2 regions of the Arthrobacter sp. 147(2020) genome follow, and region 2 is predicted to be linked to the other one. Evidence: predicted binding sites of a transcription regulator. Region 2 holds the regulator's gene; the other holds the start of a gene.
The links. The regulator HrcA, encoded in region 2, represses chaperone genes, less so after heat shock. The targets are predictions, from matches to a motif close to TTNGCACTCGNNNNNNNCGAGTGCNAA.
Positions count from the first base shown of each region.

Region 1: the regulator HrcA is predicted to act here: its motif matches at 8,114-8,140, upstream of HMI58_RS03830 (FmdB family zinc ribbon protein).

Region 1 covers NZ_JABFOM010000003.1:66,873-88,446, forward strand. Annotated here, with positions in the region: gene HMI58_RS03785 (hypothetical protein) at 1-346, shown strand, start outside; gene HMI58_RS03790 (HAMP domain-containing sensor histidine kinase) at 339-2,000, shown strand; gene HMI58_RS03795 (response regulator transcription factor) at 1,997-2,668, shown strand; gene HMI58_RS03800 (hypothetical protein) at 2,844-3,356, opposite strand; gene HMI58_RS03805 (phosphotransferase) at 3,459-4,739, opposite strand; gene HMI58_RS03810 (hypothetical protein) at 4,711-5,715, opposite strand; gene HMI58_RS03815 (GNAT family protein) at 5,744-6,415, opposite strand; gene galU (UTP--glucose-1-phosphate uridylyltransferase GalU) at 6,425-7,321, opposite strand; gene HMI58_RS03825 (5-formyltetrahydrofolate cyclo-ligase) at 7,428-8,069, shown strand; gene HMI58_RS03830 (FmdB family zinc ribbon protein) at 8,197-8,544, shown strand; gene cpaB (Flp pilus assembly protein CpaB) at 8,654-9,349, shown strand; gene HMI58_RS03840 (DUF4011 domain-containing protein) at 9,361-13,407, opposite strand; gene guaA (glutamine-hydrolyzing GMP synthase) at 13,491-15,041, opposite strand; gene HMI58_RS03850 (DUF3817 domain-containing protein) at 15,192-15,686, opposite strand; gene HMI58_RS03855 (SURF1 family cytochrome oxidase biogenesis protein) at 15,683-16,564, opposite strand; gene HMI58_RS03860 (ABC transporter ATP-binding protein) at 16,693-18,414, shown strand; gene HMI58_RS03865 (ABC transporter ATP-binding protein) at 18,392-20,173, shown strand; gene HMI58_RS03870 (serine hydrolase domain-containing protein) at 20,252-21,328, shown strand; gene HMI58_RS03875 (hypothetical protein) at 21,325-21,574, shown strand, end outside.
Region 2 covers NZ_JABFOM010000010.1:74,356-83,766, forward strand. Annotated here, with positions in the region: gene lepA (translation elongation factor 4) at 96-1,949, shown strand; gene hemW (radical SAM family heme chaperone HemW) at 1,952-3,181, shown strand; gene HMI58_RS09245 (DUF4870 domain-containing protein) at 3,231-3,662, opposite strand; gene HMI58_RS09250 (DUF3097 family protein) at 3,773-4,618, opposite strand; gene hrcA (heat-inducible transcriptional repressor HrcA) at 4,768-5,781, shown strand; gene dnaJ (molecular chaperone DnaJ) at 5,887-7,014, shown strand; gene HMI58_RS09265 (16S rRNA (uracil(1498)-N(3))-methyltransferase) at 7,017-7,772, shown strand; gene HMI58_RS09270 (GerMN domain-containing protein) at 7,783-8,754, opposite strand; gene HMI58_RS09275 (PhoH family protein) at 9,088-9,411, shown strand, end outside.

The DNA of each region.
Region 1 (21,574 bases), on a different contig from region 2:
GTCGTTGGCCGATCCCGTGCCTGCTGACCTGGGGTCCTCGTTCACGGAAACCGTGACTCAGACGCCGGGATCCACCCCGTCCACCCCAGGATCCGCACCGTCCACCCCGCTACCCACGCCGCCGCCCGAAACACCCTCCCCGGATCCCACTACCGAGCCGACCGGGCAACCGGTCGAGGTGGTGCCTCCCCCAGCGCCGATCCCGGGAGACACTGATGACAACTCCGGCCCTGGCGGGGGCGGCGGCGACGACGGTGACTTTGAAGACAACGACGACGACTTTGGAGACGACGACACCCACTTTGGGGACGACGACAGCGACTTTGGGGACGATGGGGATGATTAGGCCGCAGGGCAGCCCCACCACCGAAGTACTGCGTTCCACCCACTCCAGCAGGCCGGACGGTGCGCCCCACACCCGGCCAACCCGCTCCCCTCCCAGGCCTGCGGCTATACCGCAGGTGAATCCCGCCGTCGCGAATCCACCCCGGCCAGCTGATGAACCAGCTCCGGGTCCCGCAGGGAAGCGGCGGTCGACCTGGCGGCGGCTGTCCACCGCGTTGCGTGGGAACTGGACCGTCCGGACCCGGGTGCTCGGGGCTGTTCTCGCGCTGTCAGCGTTGGGGCTGCTGGTTGCCGGATCAGCGGCCTATGCGCTGCAGCGCAGCGACATCAACTCGGACATGGACAACTCGCTGGAACGACACTTTTTGGAGTTCGAGTCTCTCCTCGACACGGGTATTGACCCGACAACCCGTGAGGACTTTACCGAAGCCCAGGAACTGATTTTCGTTGCCATGCAACGCACCCTCCCGGCGCCCAACGAGGGAATGCTGGGCATGCGCGATGGCGAGGCTGTCCTGCTAGCCAATCCGGCGGTGCAACTGCGCCTGGAGGAAGATGCGGAGCTGGTCGAATACGTGGCCACGCAAGCCGACCCCAGCCGGGTCAGCATTTCGAGTATCGCCACGGCCGAGACCACCTATCGTGCGCTGGTTGTCCCAGTGCAACTGGCCGCCGACAGCAGCCCTACCCAGTACGTGCTCGCCTACGACGCTCGCGCCGAACATGGACAGCTCAACCAGACCTTTGCCGCGTTCGCCCTGATCAGCTTCGGGACACTGGTCTTCATCGGTGTGGTCGGCTGGCTGCTGGTGGGCAATCTCCTTGCGCCGATCCGTCTGCTGCGGGACACCGCCCAACACATTGGGGACTCCGACCTCTCCGAGCGGATCCCGGTCTCCGGGAATGACGACCTGTCGGACCTCACCCGCACTGTCAACGCGATGCTTGAACGGCTGGAGGGATCCTTCACCTCCCAACGCCAACTGCTCGACGACGTCGGGCATGAACTGCGCACACCCATCACCATTGTGCAGGGGCACCTTGAGCTTCAGGATTCGGCGGACCCTGCCGATGTCACCGCCGTGCGTGGCATTGCCCTCGACGAACTGGACCGGATGCGGCTCCTCGTTGATGATTTGGTGACCCTCGCCGGAATCACCCGGCCCGGGTTTGTGCGGCCCGAAACGGTCGACGTGGGCCGTCTGACCGATGATGTGCTGGACAAGTCACGTCCCCTCGGTTCCCGGCGCTGGACCATTGACGCTCGGGCAGAGGCCTCGTGCTTGCTGGATCCCCGCCGGATCACCCAGGCCTGGCTGCAACTGGTGGTCAATGCCGTCAAGTTCTCCGACGACGGCTCGACCATCGCGGTGGGCTCCCGCCTGGACCCCGGGGGCTTGCTGCTGTGGGTCCGCGACGAAGGTATTGGGGTGCCCGGCGAGGACCAGGCGCGCATCTTCGACAGGTTCGCCCGCGGCGCTCATGGGCGCCGCACAGAAGGCTCAGGCCTTGGCCTGACCATTGTCAATGCGATCGTCAGCGCCCACGGGGGTAGGGTTCACCTGGCCTCAGCTCTCGGTCGAGGGTCAACATTCACCATGGTGCTGCCGCTCGAGGAGCGCGCAGCTGACACATCAGAGGAAGTACAAGATTGAGCCAGATCCTAATCGTCGAGGACGAGGACCGCATCAGTTCCTTTGTCGCCAAGGGACTGCGGTCTGCAGGGTACGTCCCGACCGTCGCCGACAATGGGAGGGACGGGTATCATCTGGCCCAGACCGGTGACTTTGAGCTGATCGTGCTTGACCTCGGGTTGCCCGACCAGGATGGGTTCACTGTTCTGCGACGCCTACGGGAGTCCAGGAACACGACGCCCGTCATCATCCTGTCCGCCAGAAGTTCCATCGACGATACGGTGGCCGGCCTGGAGGGTGGGGCTGACGACTACATGGCCAAGCCATTCCGGTTCGAGGAGCTCCTGGCCCGCGTCCGGCTCCGGCTCCGACAGGACACCCCCACCGCCGACAGCTCGGTCCTGACCCACCAGAATCTGCAGCTCGACCTGAGAACACGCCGGGCGGCGGTTAACGGCAAGGAAGTGGATTTGTCGGCCCGCGAATTCGCGCTGGCCGAGGCTTTTCTGAGAAATCCCGGCCAGGTGCTGAGCCGCGAACAACTCCTCTCCCGGGTGTGGGGCTACGATTTCGACCCGGGCTCCAATGTGGTGGATGTCTACGTGCGCTATCTGCGCAACAAGCTCGGAGCCGGCCGGTTCACTACCGTCCGCGGCATGGGGTACAGGCTCTCTTCTGACGAGCCCTGAACGTCTGTCGGGAGCGGCGATGGCACCCGACACGAGGGGTGCCACCGCCGCCAAACCTCCGGCGCCGCTCTCGAAAGGGCCGGAGGGGTGGGAATCCGGAATGCTGGGGGGACACTCCGGAATCCCGGCCTGAGGTGTTGGATCGGTCCCTGGACGGAACCAACACCCGAATCTGTCAGCCGCCGCTGGCGGCGCTCGGTGCGGACACCGCGCTGGGTACCGAATAGCCGGAGTCCACTGGCCCAACCGGTGACGGGACGGGCGCTGGCGCCGGGACCACCACTGGAGCGGGGGCTGGCGCCGGAGCTGGTGCAGGCGCTGGCGCGGGTTCGAGGGTGGGTGCCGGTGCGGCGGGTGTCACCGCGGAGGGAGCACTTGCCGCGGTCGGCGCTATGGGCTCCTCGCTCCGGGGCTCAGGGGTTGGCGATGGGCTGCGGGTATCAGCCGAACCGCCGTCGTCACCGACCTGGTCCCCGTTGAGGGTGGAGTCGTTGCCTGAGCCGTCGGGACTGTCCGCTCCGCCCCCGGTGCTGCCTCCGTCAGTGCCGGTGGCACCGTTATCGCTGGACCTGTTGATGCTCGAGCCCAGATCCCGGGGGTCGTGGGTGCTGTCGGCAACGGCGACGCCCAGACCCAGTGCCATCACACTCAGAGAGCCGGTGGCGATCCAGATGTTTCGCTTGTGCACGGTGGGTTCCTTTCCCGATCAGCGGTGTGGGCTATGAGTTCAACTGTGCACGGCGAATGTGAGACAAAGAGGAACCGAAGATGAGAGACCTCTCATCTTCGGTTAGCTGCGGCGGGCCAGCGCAGCGTCGGCCAACGACTCAGCGATCGCCAGCCGCCTGAGCGCATCAGCGTGCCAGGCGTCAGGGCTTGCAGGCGATGCCCGGTGCTTTGCCCCTGCCACCAGTGTCAGGGCGACGCCGGCCGCGCGTCCACGGAGCGCAGAGGGGTCGACAACGTGGTCAAATGCCGCCAGGAACCGGTCCAGCGCTGCCGGGACGTGAATGTAGCGGCTGTCCAGGGACGGCAGGACCGCCAGATGGCCGATGAAACAGGCGAGGTCGTCCACCAGGTGGCCGGGACCGAGTGCGTCAACATCGAGGAGTCCTGAGATGCTCTCGCCCGTGACCAGCAGGTTCGCTTCATAGAAATCGCCGTGGGAGGGAACCTTCGGACCGGCGTCGACCGTCGAGACGAGATGATGCACCTTGTTCGTCAGCGCTGTGATCCGCGCCTGCTCCTCTGGTAGGACGGCTGCTGCTCCCATGGCGTAGTCGCGCACGCGCGCAGCCCACGCCGGGCGCTCCGGTAACCTCATCGACTCAGGCGGGAGATTCTGCAGCAGGTTGATCAGAGCGTGTGGTTGGATCGACCGTGCCCCGTCGCGCATCAACCGTTCGGCAAGAGGCGTCCCAGGAGCTCGATGCATGGCCAGCACGTCCGGGGCTGGCACCTCGATCAGTTCGGGGGCTGGAATCCCGGCGCTGGTGAGCAGGCGGTGGCGTTCGGCGAGGCGGCCTGCCTGCCCGTGACGCAACACCTTGAGGTACCGGCGTTCCCCGAGATGATCGGCGGTCAGCACTGCCCGCCGGAGCGGTCGATAGCTGACGGTCGCCAGTTCCGGCAGCACAACCGCGCTCCTTCTGTCCGGCAAAGGTTCAAAGAGGGCTGCGCCCACCTTCGCCGCATCACAGGCCCAGGCCAGACCCGGCAGCAGCGGGTCATGTGGATGACGCCACACGGTCAAGGCCAGGCCGTCGGCACCTGTCAGCTGGACGGTACCCTCCGCGGGCGCCGTCAGGGCCGCCGTGCTGATGCACAGGAATTCGGTGGTGACCTGGTCATCACCGGCTACGACGTCCACCTGATAGATACCGGTGGCGCCCGCACCGGGGCGGTGATGCACCTGGACGAGCGACCAGGTGGACGGACGCCAGCCCAGCGTTTGAAGTGCGAGCCGCAAGGGTTCGGCCGCGCCGTCCCCTTCCAGCAGGCGCAGCTGGGCGGTTTCCCCTCCCGGCTCAGGCGTTGAGGGGTTAGGCCCGGCGACGCTGCAGGACGTCATCCAGGTTCAACCTGCCGGTCGGCGGTGCTGTGGTGGCGTTGTCGGCTGTTGTCTGCTCGGTGTTCTCGACGACTGGCGGGACAGCACCCTGTTTCAGGCTGGTCCTGGCCTGGGCTTTGGGCGCATCGGGAAGCTCAAGCGGAGCCGGTGCTTGCCGCTCGGCCTTGGCAGCCGCAACGTACATGGGTTTGGGTACCTCAACCGGCTCCCAGGTGTCGCCGCCCGCGTGGGCTGCGGGGGTGGATCCGCCGGAGACTGCCGGGTCGAGGGGAGCACCCTCCTCGCCCGCTGTACCTGAATCCGCACCTGTGGCTACTGCAAGAGCCGCCTGACGCAGCTCGGTAGCGGTCAGGGGCGCCGCTGCGGCTGGCCGATGCTCCTCGGCCACTGAGTTTTCTCCAGTGAGGCTGCGGGAGGTTTCGGCGTCGAACAGACTGGTCTCCCGGCGGGGAGCATGGAGAGCAAGTGGTGCGGGCTGGGTTGTCGCGGCGGGCGCGTACATTGCCTCGGCGAAGGCCGCATTGACCCGACGGCGGCGGTCCCGGACCGCCAGCACCCGGAGGCCAGCCACTGCAAGCAGGAAGAGGACGAACGCGGCCGGGGGTAACAGTGCGGGAACAACGGCGAGGATGGCCAGGGGAAGACAAACAATTGCCGCGAGCAGTGCCAGCGCGCCGGTCGCGGCAATCGCGGTGCGGGCGGGTCGGATCACGAACCGTTGCTGGCTCGATGCGGATCGCGGGGACGACCCTGCAGGCCGTGGCGTGGCGGCGTCGTTAGTGTGACCTGACATTTCCATGATGCTCCCCTGAGAGACGTTGCTCTCGGCTGTTGCGGGTGGGATAAGGGCTGACGTTTCGGCCGTTTCGACCAGCAGGGCTGGCCTGCGGATACGCAGTACGTAGGGGGCAACCCAGATCAGCCAGAGACCAACGATCGCGACAAGCACCACCGAGCTGTTCATAGAGAAGTCCACGTCTAAAACGGTAGGTCGTACACCCTCGTCACGAGTGTATTGACGGCGGTGTGTCGCCTCCGGGTTGGCGAATGCCCCGACCCGGTTGGCGCTGCGCCTGCCAGCGGGCCAGCAGCCCGCCGGGTACCTCATCCTGGGTGAGGGCGAAGCTGCGATGGTCCGCCCACTCCCCTGCGATGTGAAGGTAGCTCTTGCGGAGTCCCTCGTCCCGGAAACCGAGTTTCTCTACGACCCGCAGGCTGGCTGCGTTCTCGGGACGGATATTGATCTCCATCCGGTGCAAACCGAGACGGTCGAAGCAGTAGTCGGTCACCAACGCGACGGCGGTGGGCGCAATACCCTGCCCCGCACGGTCACGATCCACCCAGTACCCAAGCGTCGCCGTCATCGCCGAACCCCAGACGATCGTTGACACCGTCAGCTGACCGACAATCGCAGGGTCCCGGAGGTGCCCGGTGCGCTCGGTAATCAGGAAGGGCAGGCCGGTAGCCGCCCGCGCCTGCTTCCGCAGCGATCGGACCATCTCGGGGTAGCTGGGCAGGTATCCACCCGGCGCGGGGTTGGATGCCTCCCAGGGCGCCAGCCATTCGGCGTTTCGCTCCCGAACAGCTGACCACTCCTTCCGATCACGCAGGCGAACCGGCCTCAGGATGAGCGTGTCAGTTTCAAGGGTCACCGGCCAGGCGAACTGCCCGCTCACGGTACCGTGCTAGCCGTTCAGGTTTTGGGTGAAGCTCTTCAACCAGTCCTGCAGGTCCGGTCCGAGGTCCTCACGCTCTGAGGCCAGGGTCACGACTGCCTTGATGTAGCTGAGCTTGTCACCAGTGTCGTAGCGACGTCCGCGGAAGACGACGCCGTACACGCCCGACCCTTCGCCCTCTGCTGACGCGAGCGTCTGGAGGGCGTCCGTAAGCTGGATTTCGCCGCCCCGGCCCGGACCGGTGGTTTCCAGCACATCAAAGACCCGGGGGTGCAGGACGTAACGTCCGATGACGGCAAGGTTGGAGGGTGCCTCGTCGATCGGCGGCTTCTCCACCAGTTCGCTGACCCTGACATAGTCTTCACCGTCGATGGCGGAGATATCCGCGCAGCCGTAGGCGCTGATCTGATCCGGATCGACTTCGATCAGCGCGATGACCGACCCTCCGGTCTTTTCCTGTACCTCGATCATTGTCTTCAGGAGGACGTCACGCTCGTCGATGAGATCGTCACCGAGGAGAACAGCAAACGGCTCGTTCCCGACGTGGAGCTTGGCGCGGAGGACGGCATGGCCGAGTCCCTTTGGATCCCCCTGGCGCAGATAGTGGATGTCACCCAGCTCGGAAGGGCGGCGAACTGCCGCCAGCTTCTCGAGGTCGCCCTTCGCTTCGAGGGTCTGCTCAATGAAGGGCACCCGGTCAAAGTGGTCCTCGAGCGAACGCTTGTTTCGACCGGTAATCATCAGAATGTCGGTCATTCCGGCGTTGACAGCCTCTTCGACCACGTACTGGATCGCAGGCTTATCCACTACGGGAAGCATTTCCTTGGGCATCGCCTTTGTGGCGGGGAGAAACCGCGTGCCAAGTCCCGCTGCGGGGATGACAGCCTTATTCACTCGTGAGGTCATGACACCACCCTACATAACGTCAGTGACCTTTCTATGCAAGCCCACTGTTGACCGGAATCGTCGGATCGCTGTGGCGGACCCGTGGGACTCGGTAAAGTGTGCTGGTATGGGTCCTCTTTCATCGGCGACCGGCAAGGATGTTGCCCGGCAGCACTTCCGGGCGGCCCGGCTGGCGATGTCCGCGGAGCAGCGGTTGGCAGCCGCCGTCGGACTCCGGGACCAGGTCCTGGACTGGCTTCCGTTGGGTTCCACCCGCCCTCGCCTGGTCGCCGCCTACCTGTCAGTGGACCCAGAGCCAGGAACCCGTGAACTCCTGACATCGCTGACCGCGCGTGGCTACCAGGTGGTGGTGCCGATCTGCGAGCCCGCTTACCAACTCAGCTGGTGCAGTTGGTCGGCGGAGGTCGAACTGCGGCGCAGCCCCCGCGCCCCGGTGCTGGAGCCGGTGGGGGCACGCCGGCATTTCAGCGACCTGCTCGCTGGGGAGCGCGCAGTGGCCCTCGTGCTGGTTCCGGGACTCGCGGTGGACCACAACGGTGGCAGGCTCGGCCAGGGGGGTGGCTACTACGATCGGTTTCTCGCACAACTGCGGGCAGTCGATCCGAACGTACCGACCCTCGCCTACGTATATGACCACGAGCTGTTGCCGGCCGGCTCGCTGGCCACTACTCCACTGGATATGCCGCTGGCCGGTACCTTCACACCGTCGGCCTATCACCCTCTCAACACCCGTCGCGACGCCGGATAGGCGACCGCCACTTCGACGCAAACTGCCCATCGGGCAGTGTAGACTTAGCACTCGGACCCCTAGAGTGCCAGCCGAACCGGGTTGGGGATCTAGACCCAGGAATCACGCTCGCCCAGGAGGATTTGCTTTGCCAACCTACGCATACGCTTGCAAAGACTGCGACCATGCCTTCGACATCCATCAGGCCTTTTCTGATAGTTCACTCACTGTGTGCCCCGAATGTGAGGGGTCGCTGAGGAAGAAGTTCAACAGCGTCGGAGTGGTGTTCAAGGGATCGGGTTTCTACCGTAACGACTCCCGTGACAGCAAGAAGTCAGTCGACCCGGGGACCAGCAGCACCAGCCCGTCATCGGGCAGCACCTCCGAGCAGTCCACCACGGGGTCCGGCTCAGCCACGGGCTCCCCGGGCAAGGATGCCTCGACGACAGTGAAAAAGCCTTCGGAGAGCCCCAAGACGACTGCCGCCGCGAGCTAGTCTCCGCCAGCACGCCTTACCCGTCCTCCACACAGCCCTCGCTGTAGGACTTGCCCACATTCCGGGTCCACCCTTCCCGCTGGGTGCGGGGCTTCCGTAGCGTTGGTGAATGGTCAACGGCAAAAGCCCCCGGAGACGTACCGGGTTCACCCTGGGAGCCCGACGATTTGCCTTCCGCCATCGCCGGTTTCTCGCCGCAGTACTGTTCTGCCTTGCCGCGGCAGTGACCGTCGAGGCCATCATCCCGCCGGAACAATCACTGTCCCGGGTAGTTGCGGCCGCCGAGGATCTCCCAGTGGGTACCGTCCTCGCCCCTGCCCACCTCACCACTGTCGACCTGCCGCCGGAAGCGATTCCGCTCCAGTCGTTTACAGACAGCGCGGCCGTGATCGGGGAACAACTGGCCACTCCCCTGCATCGGGGCTCCGTCCTGGCCGAGACCTTTCTGGTGGGCACCGGGCTGCTTACCGGTTCCCCGCCGGGGTCCGTCGCGGTCCCCTTGCGCCCCGCCGATGAAACCACTGTGCAACTGCTCTCCCCCGGGCAGCATGTGGATGTGGTCCTGAGCACCGGGAATGGCTTCGAGATCCCGGCCACTACCAGCGTCCTCGTCCGGGGCGCACCCGTGCTTTGGACATCAGGTTCGTCAGCCGCCGGATCCGCGCCGGGATGGCCCGGCACCACGGATACCGAGGGACTGGTGGTGGTAGCTGCAGATCCGTCCGACGCCGCCACCCTTGCCGGAGCATCGAGCTCAGGGAGCGTTCACCTGGTGCTTACGAGCGCCCCACCGCCAGCGAAGTAAGCGGAACTGCCTCAGTCCCAGTGCGGAGGGCGCTGGTCCTTCAGCCAATCCCCGTGCGAATCCTCGGAGTCACCCCAGGACCTGCCCTCGTCTTCGGCAGCATGCTTCGGGAGAAGATCCCCGGGGGATGTCGCGCCCGTGGCGCCAGGCATAACGCTGGCCGGAGCACCGTCGTCGGAGGTGGCCTTTGACTGCCTCTTGACCTGCATCCGGGCGTCCTCAACAATTGCTTCGCTCGTTCGACCGAGCCGGGAAGCGGGACCGGACACCGGACGGCGCCCGCCTTCCGGCACGGCGGGGAGTCCAAGATAGTTGCTCACCAGATCTGCGCATCCATTCGGGTCGGTGAAAACTTCGATGGTCCACAGCGGCATGTACCGCCACCCCATCCGCTCGAGCAGCTGCGGGCGGAGCCTGCTGCGTTCCCTGACGGTCATGGTCCGGTACCGCTCCGTGCCATCCGATTCGATTGCCATCGGTGGAATCTGGGCGCCCTGGGCCTGGTCCGCAGAAGTGGCCACGGCGTGGGAACTCCCCGTCGCTACGATATCGAGGACCCCGTCGTAGTGGTCGAGGACGTGGGCGCCACGTTCGCGGAGCCGGCTCACCAGGTCAGCGACCAGCGGATCCGGGTTCGGCGCCTTCTCCGACGACTCCTCGCCGGGTGCTGCCTTGGCGGTCGGTTCGCCCAGTTCGCGTTCGAGCAGCCCATAAAAATCGAGGGCACCGTGCTCGAGCCGATCGGGATCGAGGTCAGTGGGGAGGAAACAGGTCACCACGTGCAGCCGGTGACGTGCCCGGGTCATTGCGGTAACGAAGCGTCCCCGGCCGTCGGGACCGGAAAGCTGGCCGAAGTTGTGGAGGGCCCTACCGTGCGGGGTCCTGCCGAATCCCAAGGAGAAGATCACGCAGTCGCGCGTGATGCCGGCTGCCCGCTCGACCGGGACCACCCGGAAGGATTCCCGTCCGGGGGCAAAGAAGTCGGCAGACCAAGGGAGATCGGCCATCCGCTGTCGGATAGCTTGCCCAATCCGCCCGGCATGGCGGGCGCTGGCCGTGACAACGGCCAGCGAGCTGCTGGGCCGGAGGCGGATGTGCTCAAACACCAGCTCGGCGACGCGGCCCACCTCGGCGTCGACACTCTCCACGCCAGCCTGGTCGGCGCTGGGCATGCCCGTGCCGTCCGGCAGATACTCCACTGTGAGCGCGCGACCGGCCCCAGTTATCTCGGAGCCGTGGGGCAGACGTGAAAGCCTGCCCTCGTAGAAGGTGTCACTGAGAAAGCTGGTCAGCGCCTTGTCGACGCACCGATACACCACGCTGAGGTCGACCGTCGGGAAAATGGTCGCGAGGGCCGAGAAGGCACTCGTCAGCTGGTCGGCTTCAGGCGTCGCACCGGCGGTAGAGCCGACGCTGAAACCCTGGGGCCCGCCCAGGCGGTCGTCACCGAAGGCGATGACCTGGCGGGCGCGTGCAATCGCCGGGATGGCCGACTGCAGGGAGATCGACTCGGCGTCGAGGATGATCACGGCGTCGAAGGTCTTACCTGCTGGCAGGACCATGGGCAGCATCAGGGGGCTCGCGGCCCAGACAGGCATGAGCGCGGTCACCAGCTCATCGTTCTGGGCGCTCAGTCCCGGAAGGTCGAGGGTGCCGGTGCGCAGCAGGTCACGCAGCTTCTCCGATTCGGCGGGCTGGGAGGCGACGGCTGACCGCCACCGTTCCGCGAGGGCAAACCGGAGCCTGCCTGGTCCGGAGGCGATGTGCGCGTTGTCAGCCAGGCGGTAGTCGGCCTCCAACCGCCGGAGGCTGCCGCCGTCGGACATGGCCAGATAGTCGTCGCCGCTGATCATGGCGTCCAGGGCGGACTGCCACCAGGCGAGTTCCAGCTCGGAGCCTACCTGTTCCGGACCTACCTCGCGGTGTGCCAGGTCGTCGAGAAGGTCGCCCAATCCGTGCTCACGCATCTCATCGAGCAGGAGGGTGCGTTCCGGGAGGGTCGCGAGCGTCTCCTCGTCCTTCGCGAGCCCGGCCAGCCGGTAACTGAGGCCGTCCAGCGGCATGTCTGCCAGGTCAATGTGGCCAGGCGTGGTGGCGAGCACGCGGTTGAGCTCGTCCAGCTGCAGACTGATCTTCTGGTGGAAGCTGTTGATCTCGGCGAGTCCGGTGGGCACGGCCGGGTGCCGTTCAGTGGTTGCGTACCGGGTCCAGAGGGTGCGCTGCTGCTGCACCTCTAGCAGCGATGCGTGGAGGTCAGCGATGTGGACACCGGGACGCACGTATTCCTTGGCAACCCTGCGGAGCCGTGAGCGGGTCATCGAGCTCATCTCGATGGCCCGTTCCCGGCGCCACGACGAGGGCGCTGTTGCCGAAATGAGGTCGGTGACAGGCCGGTCGAAGATGTCCGGGGTGAACTTGTCCAGGCTTCCGCGGACAGCCGCGAGAAGCTGCAGCTGCTCGCCCCATTCGGTGAAGGAACCACCCAGCCGGATCTGCGAATAGTCAGCGACGCGCAGCACCTTTTCCCGCAGCAGTGGGATATCCCGCGCCAGTTCAACGGCTAGCTCGTGGGCGCGCTCGGTTTCCTTCCGGTTCAGCAGTTTGGCCCCGTACCACGGGCTGTCGACGGCTGACGCGCTGAAGCTGCCGAGCTCGGCAGCCCGGCGAAGGCGCTCGGTGAGTTCGGCGCGGTCAGGGATGCTATCCATCACGCTGCGGAGCAGCCGGACGGTGGTGGCGGGGGCCGGGTCCAGCGCTGTCAGTTCGGCGAGCGACTGCATCGCCTGGTAGGGCGAGCAGCCCCACCGGCTGCGGACGTTGTGCAGTGACTTGACGTGATCCTGCAGCTGATGCCGGTTTTCCACCAGGGTCTGATGCAGGCCGTCCAGCTCGGGCTGGGTAGCCTTCTCGTTCCTCACGATGGCGCGAATCAGCTGATCCTTCAGCTGCTGTTCATTGATGTTGGCGTTCAGCTGCAGCACCAGGGACCCCAGGTTGAGGGTGTCGAGCTCCTCCACCAGTTCGTTGAGGGTTCCGCGGCGTTCAGCAACCACCAGTACGCTCTTGCCCTGCTCGGTGAGACCTGCGATCGCGTTCAACGCCGTTTGGGTCTGTCCTGATCCCGGCGGCGAGGAAACCACCAGCGAGTGCCCTTGGCCGATCTGGTCCAGAACATCCTGCTGCGTTGAGTCTGCGTCCCGGATGAGCACTTCTTCAGCGGGGTGGCGTTCGTCAACCGGTGTGACCTGGCCGGTGAGGTCGGCGGGCGCGGACGACGACGGCGCCGTCTGTCCGTCGCGTGCTGCCTCCATCAGGGCGGCCAGGACCGGGTGCTCGGGCCGAATGGCGGCGTCGTCGGCAAGGTCTCCGAGATCCGCGAACGTGGACACAAGGAGATGATGTTCGATCGCCATTCCACGGACGCCCTCGGTGACGGCGCGGAGGCGGTCGAGCACGGGCAGCGGATCGAAGCGGGCCGTGCCGTAGGCAAGCCGTGCGATGGCTTCGGCGTCGAGTGGGATGCCCTGGACACCACGCAGGTGCCTGACCAGCGCCGGGTTGAGCCGGGCGTGCTCGGTCAGTTGCAGTTCGTAGTCGTCCTGGGAGGCGTGAACCGTCAGTGAAACAGCCGTCAACATCACGGGGGCGGTCAACGGTTCAGTCCTGCCGTCGTCGTCGACACTGCGCCAGGCAGCGGTGCCCGCCGCCAGATATCCGACGTCGATGCCGCGTTCGGTGCCCAGCTCGTAGATCTTCGCGCGCAGCACCTGCGCCGTCTTCATCGCCGCGGCATACTGGGCGGGGTCACGCAGGAGCGTGGACAGACGGGTACGACGACCAGCGAGCAGCTGAGCCAGACCGGAGGGGTGTGCGTGGGTGAGATCAATGCTGTTCGCCGACGCAGGCGAAAAGTGCAGCAGGGTGTCCGTCCCGGCGTGTGCACCGAGCTCTTGGAGCCACGGCAGCAGAAAAGTCCCAGCGGAGTCCCCTGGTTCCTGCACTGACACGGCGGTCTCCTTTTCTACAATTATCTTCGACGGTCTGGACCAGAGGGGCATGTCTTCCAAGCTATCCGACTAGGGCGCTGCGGCGGGGCCGCAACACCGGGGGCGGGCAAATACCCGTTCCCGGGTGGGACGGGCTACTCCCATTCGATGGTGCCGGGCGGCTTGCTGGTGATATCCAGTACCACCCGGTTGACGCCCTCGACCTCGTTGGTGATGCGGTTCGAGATGCGGGCCAGCAGGTCGTAGGGCAGCCTGGACCAGTCTGCGGTCATCGCGTCCTCGCTGGATACCGGACGCAGGACAATCGGATGGCCGTAGGTGCGGCCGTCCCCCTGGACGCCGACGCTGCGGACGTCGGCGAGGAGGACCACCGGCATCTGCCACACCTCGTTGTCCAGTCCCGCGGCGGTGAGCTCCGCGCGGGCAATTGCGTCGGCACGGCGGAGCAGGTCCAGCCGTTCCTGGGTGACGTCGCCGACTATCCTGATCCCCAGCCCGGGGCCGGGGAACGGCTGACGACCAACAATTTCGGCGGGCAGGCCCAGCTGGGCTCCGACCGCCCGGACCTCATCCTTGAACAGCGCCCTGAGAGGTTCGACCAGTTCAAACTGCAGGTCCTCGGGGAGGCCTCCCACGTTGTGGTGGCTCTTGATGTTCGCCGCACCCTCACCGCCACCGGATTCGACGACGTCGGGGTAAAGGGTGCCCTGCACGAGGAACCGGATTTTCTCGCCGTGTGCCTGCGCCTGGGCAATGATCGCCCGCTCGGCTTCCTCGAAGGCGCGAATGAATTCACGCCCGATGATCTTGCGCTTCGTTTCCGGGTCGCTGACGCCGGCAAGGGCATCCAGGAAGCGCTTCTGCTCGTTGGCTACGTAGAGGTTGACCCCGGTGGCGGCGACGAAGTCCCGTTCCACCTGCTCGGCTTCCCCTTCGCGGAGCAGCCCGTGGTCGACGAAAACGCAGGTCAACTGGTCTCCGACCGCCCGTTGCACCAGGGCCGCAGCGACCGCCGAATCCACTCCGCCGGAGAGTCCGCAGATCACGCGGGCGTCTCCCACCTGCTCGCGGATGCGTTCCACCTGTTCCTCAACGATGTTGCCGGTGGTCCAGTTCGCGTCCAGGCGGGCACCCTTGAAGAGGAAGTTCTCAAGCACCTGCTGCCCATGATCCGAGTGCTTCACCTCGGGGTGCCACTGCACGCCATAAAGGCGCCGGGACTCGTCGGCAAACGCGGCAACCGGCGCGCCTGCGGTACTTGCGAGCACCTCGAAGCCCTCGGGTGCGGCCTGCACACTGTCGCCGTGGCTCATCCAGGCGTTCTGGTGCTCCGGGACTCCGTCCAACAGCGATCCGGTGCTGGACGTCGCGGCGACGTCGGTTGACCCGTATTCGCGGAGGCCGGTCTTGGCGACGGTTCCGCCGAGCGCCGAAGCCATCGCCTGGAAGCCGTAGCAGATCCCCAGGACGGGAACCCCGGCGGTGAACAGTTCGGGGTCAACCCGGGGCGCTCCCTCAGCGTAGACGCTTGAGGGTCCACCGGAGAGGATGATCGCTACCGGATTCTTTGCCAGCAGGTCGGCAGTGTTCAGGGTGTGGGGAACCACCTCGGAGTACACATCCGCGTCGCGGACCCGCCGGGCGATCAGCTGGGCATACTGCGCGCCGTAGTCCACCACCAGCACCGGCCGGTGGCCTGTTTCGCTGGTCTCCTCTGCGGAGTCTGGGGTGGAGTCGGCATGGCCTGAAATTCCGGGTCCGGATGCGGGAATAGTCACGCGTCAACAATAGTCGCCACGGGCACCCGATCGCACATCACTACGCCCTGATGCCCGCTAGTACCGGGAGGCTGCTTCGGGGTGTGCTGCCAGCTCCTGCTCCACCTGCCGGTGGATCCGGCGCTCAACGATGAACGACAGCAGCGGCACCACGCCGCCCAGAGCCATCACGATGAACTGCTTGAACGGCCACCGCATCATCTGCCAGAGCCGGAAGTCGGCGATCAGGTAGACCACGTACATCCAGCCGTGGACGATCAGGACCGTGGTGGAGAAGTTGAATCCTCCGGCAGTCTCGGACGAGTTCTTGTCCGTCAGGGAAAAGAGACCCTCAGGTCCGCCGATCATGATGTGTGATCCCATCCCGTAGGCTGCGATCATTTCCACGACGACCAGCATGAGCATGATGCCGGTGGCGTAGGCGAGCACCTTGTAGAAGGTCAGCGCCGAAAGGATCTGTGCATGGGTACCGCCGAACCGCCGCTTGGGTTTCCGGGCGGCACCGGAGGTGCCGCTTCCTGTTGCCGGTCCGTTCACGTTGGGTGTACTCACTGTCGTGCCTCACTCGTCGTTGGGCCCTGCGCTGCGGGGTCAGGGTGTCCCGTGCTGCCGTCGTTGCTGTCGTCGTCGTTCGTGTTGCCCGCCTCTGCGGCGCTGTCCTCGGCCTCCTCGAGGGTCCTTCGGTAGTCGTCGGCGACCAGCCGCCACCAGAGGAAGAAGGCGAACCCGGCGAAGACGAACCATTCCACCGCGTAGAAAATATTCAGCCAGTTGAGCGGTGTCTCTTGCGGCTGCGGCCCGACCGTCACGACCTCCAGCGGAGCCTCAGGGGCCCAATCCAGGCCGCCCACCTCTGTGGCGGTAGACACCACGAAACCGGCGTAGATGGGCCGGTCCCAGCGGTTGGTGAGCTCGGCGGTGGCGAGAGTGGGGATCTGGCCGGCGACCGGCCGTTCGGCGACCGGGCCTTCGGCGGGCAGCAGCCTCCCCACCACCGACGCGGAGCCTACGGGTTCGGGTACCTCGGCGGCGGCCTGCGCGTCCGGGATCCAGCCGTGCACCACGGGGATCACCGGCGGACCGGCCGGGTCATCAACTGCGCCCTCGGGGACGCCATCGACGGCGAAGGCCGAGATCAGCCAGAAGCCCTGCCGGTCTCCCTGCAGGCGGTCCTGCACCAGCACGGTGGTGTCCGGCAGGAATTCCCCGTCCATAGTGACCATCTGGTCGGCGACAGGCGCGGTCATGGGGACGCCGGGACTGAAGCCGTCAGTCAGTGCACGCTCCCTCTCCGTGGTGCTTTCCGGCGGCGGAGCGTCACCGGTCGAGCTGGAGAACTGCCACTGGCTGAGGAGTACAAAGACCGCCGCAATCACCATGGCAAGGATCAGCGACAGGATCCAGCGGGGTTTCAGGGCGGTTTTGAGCACATGTTAACGGTACTTCGTCATCGTGTAGAAAACCGAATGCCCGCCCGGCGACCTGTATCACGACACACACCACAAGTGATTGGGAAATGTCTATCACTTAGCCGTACTGCGGGCTAGGATGGTTGATCGTGCGCTCTTATCCCTACCCCGATCCCGGAACACCGGATCTCCGCTCCCCTTCCCGCTACCTGCTCTGGCTGGCATCGAAGCAGAAAGCCACCCTCCTCGCGGGGGTGGTGTTCGGCACTGTCTGGATGGTCGCCCAGGCGGTGATGCCCTTCGTACTGGGCCGGGCCATCGACGAGGGGATCGTTGCGGGCGAGTTCGACCGGCTCCTGCTGTGGGTAGGGGTCCTGATCGGGCTGACCGTGCTTCAGGCCGTTGCTGGCACCCTGGAGCACCGGACCGCGATCAGTGGATGGTTGCAGGCGGCTTTCCACTCCATCCGGTTGATCGGGTACAAGATCACCCGCACCGGAGATGCGTTGCCGCGGAAGCTTTCGACCGGGGAGGTAGTGTCCACTGCCGCCTCGGATGCCACCCGGCTCGGCGAAATCTACGCAGTATCGGCCAGGCTGGCCGGGTCAGTCATGGCCTGGCTGGTGGTGTGCGTGCTGATCTCCCAGACGTCGCTGCTTCTCGGAATCATCGTCCTCGTCGGCGTCCCGGCCTGCTGTGGACTGCTGCTGTTCGTGGTCCGCCCCCTCCAGGCCCGGCAGCGTGAGCAGCGTGAGGCGTCAGGCAAAATGACTGCCGTTGGCGCCGACACCGTCGCGGGACTCCGGGTCCTCAGGGGCATCGGCGGGGAACACATCTTCGTCAACCGCTACCGGGAACGCTCGGTGAAAACCCGGGATTCGGGTATCCGGGTCGCGTATTCGCTCGCCGATCTTGAAGCCTCCCAGGTGTTCATTGCCGGCGCCTTCAGCGTCCTTTTCACCTGGGTCGGGGCAAACCTGGCACTGTCAGGAGACATCGAACCCGGGCAGCTGGTTGCACTCTACGGTTACTCGATCTTCCTGATGACCCCGATCCGCGCCGCAGCTGACAGCGTGGCCCGGTTCATCAGGGCGCATGTCGGCGCGCGGAAGATTATTGCCGTGCTCAGCGTCGATCCCGACGTCGCCGACCAGGCAGCCACGCTGCCGGCCCCGCCACCCGGGTCCCTGCTGCGCGATGCCCGGACCGGAATCGTCATCCAGCCGGGCCGGATCACCGCCGTGGTCTCGGTTGACACCGCAGCCTCAGCCGACCTGGCAACACGATTGGGGCGCTTCGAGGATGAGGTACTCGAGACGGCTGAAGTCCGTTGGGGAACGGCATCCCTGCAGCACATCGCCCTCCGCGATATCCGGCAGCGCATCGTGGTCAGCGAGGCGAACCCCCAGCTCTTCACGGGCTCCCTGCGGTCCCAGCTGGATCCCCGGTCCCGGCACAGCGATTCGGGAATTCTTGCGGCGCTTGACGCCTCCAGCGCCCTGGACATTCTCGACGGCGTCGACGACGGCCTGGATCATGAGGTCACCGAGCGTGGGCGGAGCTTTTCCGGCGGCCAGCGGCAGCGCCTCGTGCTTGCCCGCGCCCTCCTGACCGAGGCGGAGACCCTGGTCCTCATTGAACCGACCAGCGCTGTGGACGCGCACACGGAGTCCCGTATCGCCGCGCGCCTGAAGGGGATGCGGGGCGGTGTCGACCAGACCACCGTGGTGGTGACCGCCAGTCCTCTCATGCTCGGTGTGATGGACCACGTCGTGTATCTCGAGGACGGCCAGGTGGCCGCCGAGGGAACCCATCAGGAACTGTTGTCGTCCCAGCCCGCCTACCGAAATGTGGTCATCCGAAGTGAGTGAAACAGCAGCTGGCACCGACACCTCCGGGAAGCTTCCGGTCGCCGAGCCGGCCCAGGTCCGTGCCGAGGCAGCGCGGCTGATTAGGCACCACCGCGGCGGGCTCTCCCGCGTCGTCGCCCTCTACGTGGGGTCTGCGATCGCCGGCCTGGTGGGACCGGTGCTGCTCGGCCGCGTCGTGGATGCGGTGGTGGAGGGAACCACCTCGAACTACATCGCCACCATCTCCCTGATTATGCTGGCCTTCCTGATTGCGCAGTCGCTGCTGCGTCGCCTGGCGGTACGCGCCGGCATGGTCTTCGGCGAGACCGTGTTCGCCGAACTCCGGGAGGACTTCATGGAGCAGGTCACTTCCCTGCCGCTGTCGACGGTGGAGAAGGCGGGGACGGGCGACCTGGTCTCCCGCACCACCAACGATGTCGACGCCGTGTCCCACACCGTGCGTTTCGGCGTCCCACAGGTGGTGGTCTCGATTGTCACCATTCTCCTCACCATCGGCGCGGCGGTGATCACGTCACCGGTACTTGCGCTGGCACTGCTGGTGGGAGTCCCGGTGTTGTACCCGGTGACCCGGTGGTACCTGAAACGGAGTTCGGCCGGCTACCAGAAGGAACGGGAAACCTACGCCGTCGTCAACGGGTCAATCACCGAGACCATCGAGGGCGCGCGCACTGTTGACGCACTGGGACTGGGAGCGCTGCGCCGCGAGCGGATCGACTCAGCCCTCACGGGCAGTTACCGCGCCGAGCGGTACACCCTCTGGCTGCGCACAGTGCTTTTCCCCGCCGCCGATTTCGCATTCTGGCTGCCGGTGGCCGGCGTGCTGCTCTGGGGCGGCTGGCTGGCCTCCCTGGACGTGGTCACGCCCGGGGTCGTGGCAACGGTTGCCCTGTTCGCTGTGCGGCTGATCGACCCGGTCGACCTGCTCATCATGTGGACAGACGAGATCCAGGTGGGCGCCGCTTCGCTGGCACGTATCGTCGGCATCAAGGAGGTGCAGCCTGACCGGCACGCTACCGACCACGAGCCCCTGAACGAGGACATCCTCGTCTCCAAGGCAAGGTACGCGTACCGCCCGGGGCACGATGTGCTCCACGGCGTGGACCTGGAACTGCGCCGCGGTGAACGGCTCGCAATGGTCGGACCCTCCGGAGCGGGCAAGTCCACACTGGGCCGGCTCATCGCCGGCATCCACCCCCCGACCGCGGGTACGGTCACCGTGGGCGATGTGCCGCTGGTTGACCGCCCGCTGAACGCCCTCCGGCGAGAGGTTGCCCTGGTCACCCAGGAGCACCACGTCTTCGTGGGATCGTTGGCCGACAATATCCGGCTCGGCAAGGACGACGCGACGGAAGCTGAACTGGTTCAGGCGCTGGACGACGTCGGCGCCCTCGGCTGGGCCCTCGGGCTCCCGGAAGGGCTCCAGACGGAGGTCGGCTCGGGCGCTCACGAGCTCACTCCCGCCCAGGCCCAGGAGCTGGCACTCGCGCGGCTGGTACTCGCTGATCCCCACACCCTGGTGCTCGATGAGGCAACGTCCCTTATTGACCCGCAGGCAGCCCGCGACCTGGAACGCTCCCTCAACGCCGTGCTGGAGGGACGCACGGTGATCGCCATTGCCCATCGGTTGCATACAGCTCACGACGCCGACCGGGTGGCAGTGGTGGAGGGCGGGAACATCACCGAACTGGGCTCCCACGACGAGCTCCTGGCACTGGACGGCTCCTACGCTGCCCTATGGAAGTCCTGGCGCTCCGAGTAGCTCGCCAAGCCCGCAAGGCTGCCCAAAGTTTGTAAATCCAGTCTTGACGTTTAGAAACTGTAAATCTAGGGTTTACACATGACTTTACGTTGGCGTTCCCGCCTGCTTCCCCTCACCTGCCTTGTCGCAGTTGTCGCAATTGTTGCGGCCTCGGCGCCGCGTCTTCCCGGCGCCGAGCCGCACACCAGCGGGGATCCCGCGCTGGCACGGATCGTTGAGCTGCACCGGCCGGCGGGGACCAACCGGATAGCTACGGCAGTGGTGGGTCCGGATGGGAGTACCTTCGCGGGCTTTGGCGCGGATCCGGCTGACGAATTCGAGATTGGTTCCATCAGCAAGGTCCTCAACGGAATGCTGTTGGCCGACGCTGTCGACCGGGAGGAGGTTACCCTCGACACCCCGGTGGGCGACCTTCTGGATGTCAAGGGTTCACCCGTCCCCGAGGTGACGCTCAGGGAACTGGCGACGCATACCTCTGGCCTCCCGCGGCTACCGGCTGACCTCGGGTTCACGCTCAGGGCTATCCTGACCAACTACACGGCCGGCAACCCCTATACGGATTCCCCCGCCGTCCTGCTGGAGCGGGCCCGGAACGCCGGAGTTGATCCTGCCGGCACGTTCGAGTACTCAAACTTCGGCGCCGCCCTCCTGGGGCAGGCGCTCGCGGCGCAGGCAGGACTCAGCTACCCGGAGTTGCTCAGAGAGCGGATCACCGACCCCCTCGGGATGAAGGACACCTATGTGCCAGCGGAACCCGAGGAGCTACGGCCTCAGGCAGTCCAGGGCTATGCGACGACAGGGAAGGCCGCCCAGCCGTGGACAATGGGCGGCATGGCTCCTGCCGGGGGCGTCCGCTCGACCAGTGCCGACCTCGCTTTGCTGGCCGGCGCGCTCCTCGACGGGACGGCTCCGGGCTCCCGGTCCCTGGACCCGGTCGACTCCGCCGAGGACACACCGATGGGGCTGGCCTGGTTCATCGGCACTCCCTCGGATCCGGAGGCTGACGCATACCGCTGGCACAACGGGCAGACCGGTGGCTTCGCGGGCATGCTGATTCTCGACCTGGACTCCGACCGGGCGTCAATCGTGCTCAGCAACATGTCCGGCCCGGTGGATGAACTGGGTGCGGCACTGATGACGGGAGGGGCGCAGTGATAGATCTCCTCCTCCTGTGGTTCCCTCCGGCAATCGTCCTCTGGATCACCGGTTCCTACGTATACTCGGTCGTGGTCAGGGGCCGCAGCGAATCGGCGGTCGCCCTGGCAACCCATTCCCTGGCCGCAACCGGCTGGCTGGTCTTCGGCGCCCTTCTGACCCGTTTCACTGTCGTCCCGCCCGCGCTCTGGTATCTCGCCGCAGCCTTCGTCCTGGCGGGCACGATCATGCTTGCGGTGCGATGGG
Region 2 (9,411 bases):
CCGCGTACCAGCTGAGTTTACTTAGCTGGCGAACCAGGCCGTTGTCGTTATAACGGCCGCCGCGCAGCAGCCTTCGCAACAGTAAGGAATGTCCAGTGTCACCCAAGGCCCGCACTTCTCCAGTGCCCGCCGCCACTGATCCGGCGATCATCAGGAACTTCTGCATTATCGCGCACATCGATCATGGGAAGTCCACCCTGGCGGACCGGATGCTGCAGCTCACCGGAGTCGTTGAGCAGCGTGACATGAAGGCTCAGTACCTGGACCGCATGGACATTGAGCGCGAACGCGGCATCACCATCAAGTCCCAGGCCGTCCGGCTGCCGTGGGAGCTCGACGGCGTCAGCTACGCGCTGAACATGATCGACACCCCGGGCCACGTCGACTTCACCTACGAGGTGTCCCGGTCCCTGGCTGCCTGCGAAGGCGCAATCCTGCTCGTCGACGCCGCGCAGGGCATCGAGGCCCAGACCCTCGCCAACCTCTACCTGGCGATGGAAAACAACCTCACCATCATCCCGGTGCTGAACAAGATCGACCTCCCGGCGGCGCAGCCCGAGAAGTACGCTGCCGAACTGGCCAGCCTGATCGGCGGCGAACCCGAGGACGTCCTGCGGGTGTCCGGCAAGACCGGCATGGGCGTGGAGGCCCTCCTGGACCAGATTGTCCGTGACCTCCCGCCGCCCGTTGGCGACCCCGACGCACCGGCCCGCGCCATGATCTTCGACTCCGTCTATGACACCTACCGCGGCGTGGTCACCTACGTCCGCGTGGTGGACGGTATGTTGCATCCTCGCGAGCGGATTCAGATGATGTCCACCCGCGCGAGCCACGAGCTGCTTGAGATCGGCGTCAGCTCGCCCGAGCCAACCCCGTCGAAGGGGCTCGGCGTCGGCGAGGTGGGCTACCTCATCACCGGGGTGAAGGACGTCCGCCTGTCCAAGGTCGGCGACACCGTCACCAACCTCGCGAAGCCAGCCACGGAGTCCTTGCCCGGCTACGCCGACGCGAAACCGATGGTCTTCTCGGGCCTGTACCCGCTGGATGGCACCGACTACCCGGTGCTCAGGGATGCGCTGGAGAAGCTGATGCTCAACGACGCTGCGCTGGTGTACGAGCCGGAGACCTCAGCTGCACTCGGGTTCGGGTTCCGGGTCGGTTTCCTCGGCCTCCTGCACCTGGAGATCACCCGCGAACGGCTCGAACGCGAGCACAACCTGAATCTGATCTCCACCGCACCCAACGTGGAATACCAGGTGACGCTTGAGGACAAGAAGCTCATCCACGTCACCAACCCCAGCGAGTACCCCACCGGGAAGATCGCCGAGGTCCGCGAGCCAATGGTCGCGGCGACGATCCTGGCACCGACCGAGTTTGTGGGCGCCATCATGGAACTGTGCCAGAGCCGGCGCGGCGTGATGGGCGGCATGGACTACCTCTCCGAAGACCGGGTGGAAATCCGGTACCGGCTGCCCCTGGCCGAGATCGTCTTCGACTTCTTCGACATCCTCAAGTCCCGCACCCGTGGTTACGGTTCGCTGGACTGGAAGGCCGACGGCGACCAGGCCGCCGATCTGGTCAAGGTCGACATCATGCTGCAGGGCGAACAGGTCGACGCTTTCTCGGCCATCACCCACCGCGACAAGGCCTACGCCTACGGCGTGATGATGACCGGCAAGCTGCGCGAGCTCATTCCCCGCCAGCAATTCGAGGTTCCCATCCAGGCCGCGATTGGCTCACGGATCATCGCCCGCGAAAGCATCAGGGCCATCCGCAAGGACGTCCTTGCAAAGTGCTACGGCGGCGACATCACCCGTAAGCGCAAACTGCTCGAGAAGCAGAAGGAAGGCAAGAAGCGGATGAAGATGGTGGGACGGGTAGAAGTTCCCCAGGAAGCCTTCATTGCTGCCCTCACCACCGACGAATCCAAGGACAAGGTCAAGAAGTAGCAATGCCAAGTGCCCTCCCTCTTGGCCTGCCCTCGCCGGAGAACGGCCTGCTACCGGAACAGGCTGCGGTCGGCAGCGCCGAGCGCAAGCTGGGGCTCTACGTCCACATTCCGTTCTGCGCTGTGCGGTGCGGGTACTGCGACTTCAATACCTACACCGCGACCGAGTTGGGCGGCGGCGCGTCCCAGGACCGGTACGCGGCGACGGTCAGCGCTGAACTGGACCTTGCCGGCCGCGTCCTGACCGAGTCGGGCACTGCTGCGCGGCCCCTGTCAACGATCTTCTTCGGCGGCGGCACCCCCACCCTGCTCCCTGCCGAGGACCTCGCGTCAGTGCTGAGGACCGCCGTCGGGCACTGGGGGCTAGCCCCCGGCGCCGAGGTGACCACCGAGGCTAACCCCGACTCGGTCACCCCCGAATCGCTTGCAGTGCTGGCCGAGGCAGGCTTCACCCGGGTGTCCTTCGGCATGCAGTCGGCGGTGCCCCACGTCCTGGAAGTGCTGGACCGCACCCACTCGCCCGAGCGGGTGCCGTTGGCCGTCCAATGGGCCCGGGATGCCGGGCTGCGCGTCAGCCTGGACCTCATCTACGGCACACCAGGGGAGAGTGCAGCGGACTGGCAGCGGTCCCTCGACGCAGCCCTGTCCTACGGGCCGGACCACGTCTCCGCCTATGCGCTGATTATCGAGGATGGCACCAAGCTTGCCGCGCGGATCCGCCGGGGCCAGGTGCCCGACATCGACGACGACGACCATGCCGAGAAGTACGCCCTGGCCGAGCAGGCCATGGCCGCCGCCGGGCTGAGCTGGTACGAGGTCAGCAACTGGGCGCGCACTCCCGAGGACGAGTGCCGCCACAACCTTGCCTACTGGCGGGGCGACGATTGGTGGGGTGCCGGTCCCGGCGCCCACTCACATGTGGGGGGTGTGCGATGGTGGAACGTGAAGCATCCCACCGCCTACGCACAGCGGCTGTCCACGGGCGTATCGCCGGCTGCGGGCCGGGAAATTCTCGACGACGACACCCGGTACGTTGAGGACGTGATGCTCCGCGCCAGGCTTCGCGAGGGTCTGCCTACCAGTGCTCTGCGTCCGGAAGGCCGCCTGGCGGTGGCCGGGCTGATCGCCGATTCGCTGGTGGATCCGGCCGCCGCGTTCGGTGGGACCATTACCCTGACTGCCAGCGGCCGGCTGCTCGCCGACGCGGTGGTCCGCAGGTTGCTACCCGACTGACTGATTGACCGGCGCGCTTCCCGCCGACCGGCAGTGCCGGAATACTTGCCTACTTGAAGAGTCGGAGGTTCACCGTGTAACGGTAGGGCCGGCCGCGGTTGACCTGGATCCCGGCAACTACCGACGACAGCGCGATGGCCACCCAGATCAGTGCATTGACGACGGCGAACAGACCGCCAACCGTGGGCAGCAGGGACAGCAGCCAGGCCGCAAACGCGAGCAGCGTTGGCGGGAAGGTGAAGTTGAATGCCTCCCGCGCCTCCTGGGCGGTGAACGGGCCGCGGTCCTTGAAGATGAGCAGGATCAGCAGTGAAGGAATGAACCCCAGGATTCCGCCGAAGTGTGCCAAGGTTGCCCACTGCCGGTCTTCGGACGCGGTCAGGGGCAGCGCATTCGCCGGGACGCCCTCAAATGCGGACGAGGGCTGGCCGTGGCCCTCCGCGGATCCGTGCTGCTTGGGCTGGTCGGCGGGGTTAGACAACTGGACATCCTTCATTGCTTTCGGGGCCGCCGGGGCAGGGGCCTTCCTCACTAGAGTACGTCGTTGCCCAGCAATCGTGCACTGCGGATCAGTCGCCCCGACCGGAAATCCTAAGGATCGGTCAGGAAGTCAATCACTTCCTCCACCCGCCCCAGCAGTGACGGTTCCAGGTCGGCATAGCTGGTGACGCAGCCGAGCAGGCGCTTCCAGCCGTGCGCGATGGCTGCCTTGTCGGAGTTGGGCCACCCGAGCCCCGCCAGGATGCCGGTCTTCCAGTCCTGGCCCCGCGGCACCACCGGCCAGGCGGTCAATCCGACGGCTGCGGGCTTGATGGCCTGCCACACGTCTACATAGGGGTGTCCGACGATGAGAACGTTGGCGGCGGCCCCCGGGACCTTCATCGCCTCTTGTGCGATGCGCTGCTCCTTGGATCCGGTGACCAGGTGGTCGACGAGGATGCCAAGCCGTCGATGGGGTCCGGGGGCGAAGGCCCGGATCATCCCGGCGAGGTCCTCGACTCCGTGAAGCGGCTCAACGACGATACCCTCGAGGCGCAGGTCATCACCCCACACCTTCTCGATGAGTTCGGCATCATGCTGGCCTTCGACCCAGATCCGGCTGGCGCGGGCTGTGCGCGCCCGGGCACCGTCCACCTTCACGGATCCCGACGCCGTCACCCGGCGCGCGGGAGCGGCCGGCGCCACCGCTGGGGCGACGATCTCCACGGGCGAACCATCCACATGGAAACCGAACCCGAGGCGGAAGGTCTTGAGCCTGCCGCGGCGGTCCTCCAACACCATGACGTGCATGCCACCGGATTTCTCCACCCGGACCACCGCGCCGACGTAGCCGCTCTGGACGTCTTCCAGGACCAGCCCAGCGCTGACCGGAATCTTGGGCAGGGGGCCACTGCGGGGAGCCGAAATGTCCTGTGCTCCCCATTCGTAACTGGACATCGTCATACTCGCTTCCCGGCTCACCGCTGGACAGTCCGGCCAGGGATTTCAATGCTAACAATTCATCGGAAAGTACTAGACTTGGCACTTGGGCGTGTCGAGTGCCAGATCCGTTGGAAGAGTCAAGGAACCATGTTCGGAGGTGAAAAGTGAGCGAACCACGCCGACTGGAAGTACTGCGTGCCATCGTCGAGGACTATGTGCATTCCCGGGAGCCTGTTGGATCGAAGGCCCTGGTGGAGCGGCATCAACTGGGTGTCTCATCGGCCACCATCCGCAACGATATGGCGGTGCTGGAGGAAGAGGGGCTGATCACGGCGCCCCACACCAGTTCCGGCCGGATCCCCACCGACAAGGGCTATCGCCTCTTTGTCGACCAGATTTCCGAGGTCAAGCCGTTGTCCGCGCCAGAGAAACGCGCCATCCAGACGCTGCTGGAGGGAGCTGAGGATCTCGATGACGTGATGGACCGCACCGTCCGGTTGCTGTCCCATCTCACCAACCAGGTGGCAGTGGTGCAGTACCCCCATCTGGGGAGCGCCGCCGTCCGGCACCTCGAGTTCGTCCTGCTGGCGCCAAACCAGGTGCTGGTGGTCCTGATCGCCACGAACGGCACCGTACAGCAGCGTGTGGTGCCCCTGCCCGAGCCCGTCCCCGAGAACAGCCTCGCCGAACTCCGGCAGCATTTCCTCGGCTCGGTGGCCGGGACGAAGCTGACGTTCCTCCCGCAGGAACTGGCGCTGGCTGTGGCAGCGCTGCCGTTTCAGCAGCGCAGGGCCGGCACTGTCCTGGCGCGGACCCTCGAGCAGCTCGCCGGGATCAACCGCGAAGACCGGATTGTGATGGCAGGTACAGCCAACCTTGCCCGATCCACCGTAGACTTTCCCTTGAGCATCGGCCCCGTGCTGGAAGCACTTGAGGAACAGGTGGTCATGCTCCGCCTCCTCTCCGAAATGAAACACGATGCATTTGGCGTGTCGGTGCGGATCGGGCGGGAAAACCCCCACGGAGGCCTCGCCGAAGCATCGGTGATTGCCACCGGGTACGGCCCCGACTCGTTGGCGAAAGTGGGAGTCCTCGGACCTACCCGGATGGACTATCCCACGTCGATGTCGGCGGTACGCGCGGTGGCCCGCTATCTGTCCCGGATCCTGACGGACTAGCCGGGCACCCGACACGCAGGAACTTTGAAGGCAAGAACCGAACCTTTCGAAGGTGGGGCGCTTTTGCCCCACCTCGACCAGTGACACAGGAAGTGAAGTGCAGGAGTGAGTAATCACTATGAAGTCCTCGGTGTGAACCGCGATGCGAGCGGCGAGGAGATCAAGAAGGCCTATCGCAAGCTGGCGCGGAAACTTCACCCGGACGTCAATACGGGGCCGGACGCGTCGGAGGAGTTCAAGCTGGTCACCCGCGCCTACGAGGTGCTGTCCGACCCACAGAAGCGCCGGGTGTATGACACCACGGGCAACGAGAACGGGACCGATAACGGTTTCGGTGGCGGACACGCCGGCCCGGGCTTTGCGTTCCAGGACATCTTCGAGACCTTCTTCGGCGGCGGCGGACCCAGCGGACCGCCGTCGCGCACCCGCCGGGGTCAGGACGCGCTCATTGCGGTCCGGATCGACCTGGTCGACGCCGTGTTCGGGATCAACAAGAAGATCGACGTCGACACCGCAGCGGTCTGCCCCACCTGTGACGGTTCCTGCTGCCAGCCCGGCACCTCGCCGCGGACCTGCGACATCTGTGGTGGATCAGGCCAGGTACAGCGGGCCGTCCGGTCCATTCTGGGCCAGGTCATGACCAGCGCCACCTGTGGCACCTGCCAGGGCTTCGGCACAGTAATCCCCAACCCTTGCCACGAATGCAACGGCGACGGCCGGGTCCGCAGCCGCCGCAGCCTCACCATCAAGGTGCCGGCGGGTGTCTCCACCGGGACCCGTATCCAGCTCGGCGGCCAAGGCGAAGCCGGCATGGCCGGCGGGCCGCAGGGTGACCTGTATGTGGAAATCCGGGTCAACCCGGACCCCACGTTCCTCCGCGAGGGAGACGACCTGCACGTCACCCTCAGCGTCCCCATGACCGCTGCCGCCCTCGGTACCACCCTGAACTTCGCCTCGTTCGACGGTGACCAGGAGCTGGGTATCAAGGCGGGGACCCAGTCGGGTGAGATCGTGACTCTACGCGGGCTGGGAGTGACCCACCTGCGCGGTTACGGGCGCGGCGACCTCAAGGTGCACCTGAACGTCGAAACCCCCCGCAACGTCGACCAGGCGCAGGAGGAACTGCTGCGCAAGCTTGCCGAACTACGCGGCGAAGAGTTCGTTGAGGGACAGCTGGCCAGCAACGGCTCAGGGGTCTTCGCGAAGCTGCGAGAGCGGCTGGGTAACCTCTAGGCGTGAGCAACGCACTGTACTTCGGCGACCCCAACGCCGTCTCCGCCGCCGCTCCCGGGTCCCGCTTCGTCCTGACCGGTCCGGAGGCGCGCCACGCCGCGACGGTGAAACGGGTCACCGTGGGCGAGGCCATCGATGTCGCCGATGGGCGCGGACGCAGGCTCACGGGGACCGTCGCCGAGAGCAGCGGCCAGAGTGTCACCCTTGAAGTCAGCACTGTCGAGGACGAGCCGGCCCCCGCCACGACGCTGGTCCTCGTCCAGGCACTGGCCAAGGGGGACCGCGACCTGCAGGCGGTTGAGGCCGCCACCGAGCTGGGCGTGGATGCCGTGCTGCCCTGGCAGGCAGACCGCAGCATTGTCCGCTGGCGTGCCGAGAAGGCCGTCAAGGGGCAGCAGAAATGGGAGTCCACCGTCTGGGGTGCTGGTAAGCAGTCGCGTCGGGCGCGGCTCCCCGAGGTGCACAGCCTGCATGACAGCAGGTCCCTCGCCGGCTGGTTGGCGGGCGTGGACCTGGCGCTGATTCTGCACGAGGAAGCCGTGGACGGGCTGGGAACGTTCCTCAGGCCAGCTGACGGTGCGGTGCCCGGCACTGTCGCGATCGTCGTGGGGCCGGAAGGCGGAATCAGCGCCGCCGAACTGGAGTTGTTCACCTCGAACGGGGCCCATGCGGTGCGAATGGGAGACCATGTGTTGCGTTCCTCCACCGCCGGTCCAGCCGCGCTGGCGGTGCTGAACCAGCTGCTCGGCCGCTGGTAGCGGCGCCCCTCTAGTCCAGGTCGAAGCGCTTGGTGTCAGCGTTGAGTTCCTTATTGTCCTGATCCGGGTTGTCCTGGTCAGCCGCGGGGCGGTCAAAGACGGTTACCTCGTATTCACCCGGCTCCAGGGCGACGGTGAATTCGAAGAGGCCGGGGGAGCCCGGGCCCTCATCCAGCCCCACGGTCCCGCTTCGGTGCGGCTTGAGGTCGGCGCCGACCACCTCATCGATCCGCCAGTACAGCACGGCGTCGTCGGAGACACCGCTGCCGGATACGGTGATTTCTGGCTGGTCGCGAACCTCGCCATGCTGCGGCTCGATCACCCAGATTGGGGCCATCAGCGCCGTGTCACGCTGCATTTGGCCGCCCAATTCGATGTGACCAAAGGCGTTGAACCCGGTCTCCCCGTCGACCAGGATCACCACGCTGCTGGGATCGCCGCCGGACACGAGCCCCGAGCTGGCGGCCGCCGCGGTGGCTGTGTAGACGAGCTGCTGCACCGCACGGTACGCGGAGCCCTCATCGATCCGCGTGCCGAACGCATCACGGGACATGTCGACGGTGATGATGTTGCCGGGAGAAATTGACGCGCTGACTGTGCCGGCCGGTGACCACGGGCCGAAGTAATCAGGATCCAGGGGTGCGCTGGTGGTCATGGCCTGCACCGCCGCGGCGATCGGATCCCCGCCCTGCTCACCTTTGAGGAACTCGCGGTACAGCAGGATGCTGCCGTTGTTGTCGCCCATCCAGTAGACGGGTAGCAGGTTGCCGCCGGTGGCTGTGGCGGGTGGGACCGCCGAGTGGGGGACCGACGTCGGGCCCGTCACGGTGCTCGCCTGTGCGGGAAGGGACGTCGCGGCGTCGGTGCCGTCCACCGGGGTGCAGCCGGTCAGGCCGAGACCCGCCAGCGAGAGCAGTGCCGTCGCCGTTAGGGCCCGCCCCCGTCCGCGCCGATGATCGCCAGGCTGAAAGGACCACTCCATCTGCGTCCTGTCCTTTCCCTGTGCCGCGCATCCATGTTGAAGGTCGTCGCCCGCGGTAGTGCGCTGGAGCAACGTCTTCCAGCTTTACATACGCCCACCGGGCCCAGACGGGGTGTAGCCAAGTCGTCACAGGACTGAGACAGTATTGAAACCGTGCCGTTGCCCGGTAGTGACCAACTGCTTCCTGAGCACGCCAATGGGCCACCGATCCGGCGGATCAGCCAGGAGTGGAAACTCCTCGGGAGGGGAACAGGTGACGTAAGATTGGCTGCGGACGGTCGTGCCGTCAGTTACCGATTCAAGGAGAGATGGAAGGCCGCGAAGGCCGATTATATGACCGATTCTTCAGTTGGCATTAGCGCAGTGGGTCTGGACACAGTGGTGATCCACTTCGATTCGACGGAACAGATGGTTCAGGCGTTGGGAACGAACGATGAAGCCTTGCGGCTGATCGAGAGCACCTTCGTGGGGGTCAACCTCCATGTCAGGGGCAATGAGCTGTCCATCACGGGACCTGCCGTGGACGTGTCACGCACGGAACGGCTGATCTCCGAGATCCGCACCCTCGCCGCGAACAACACCACAGTCAATCCGCAGGTTCTCCGGCAGCTCCTCTCGATGCTGAAGGACCAGTCGGTCAGCAGCCCGTCAGACGTG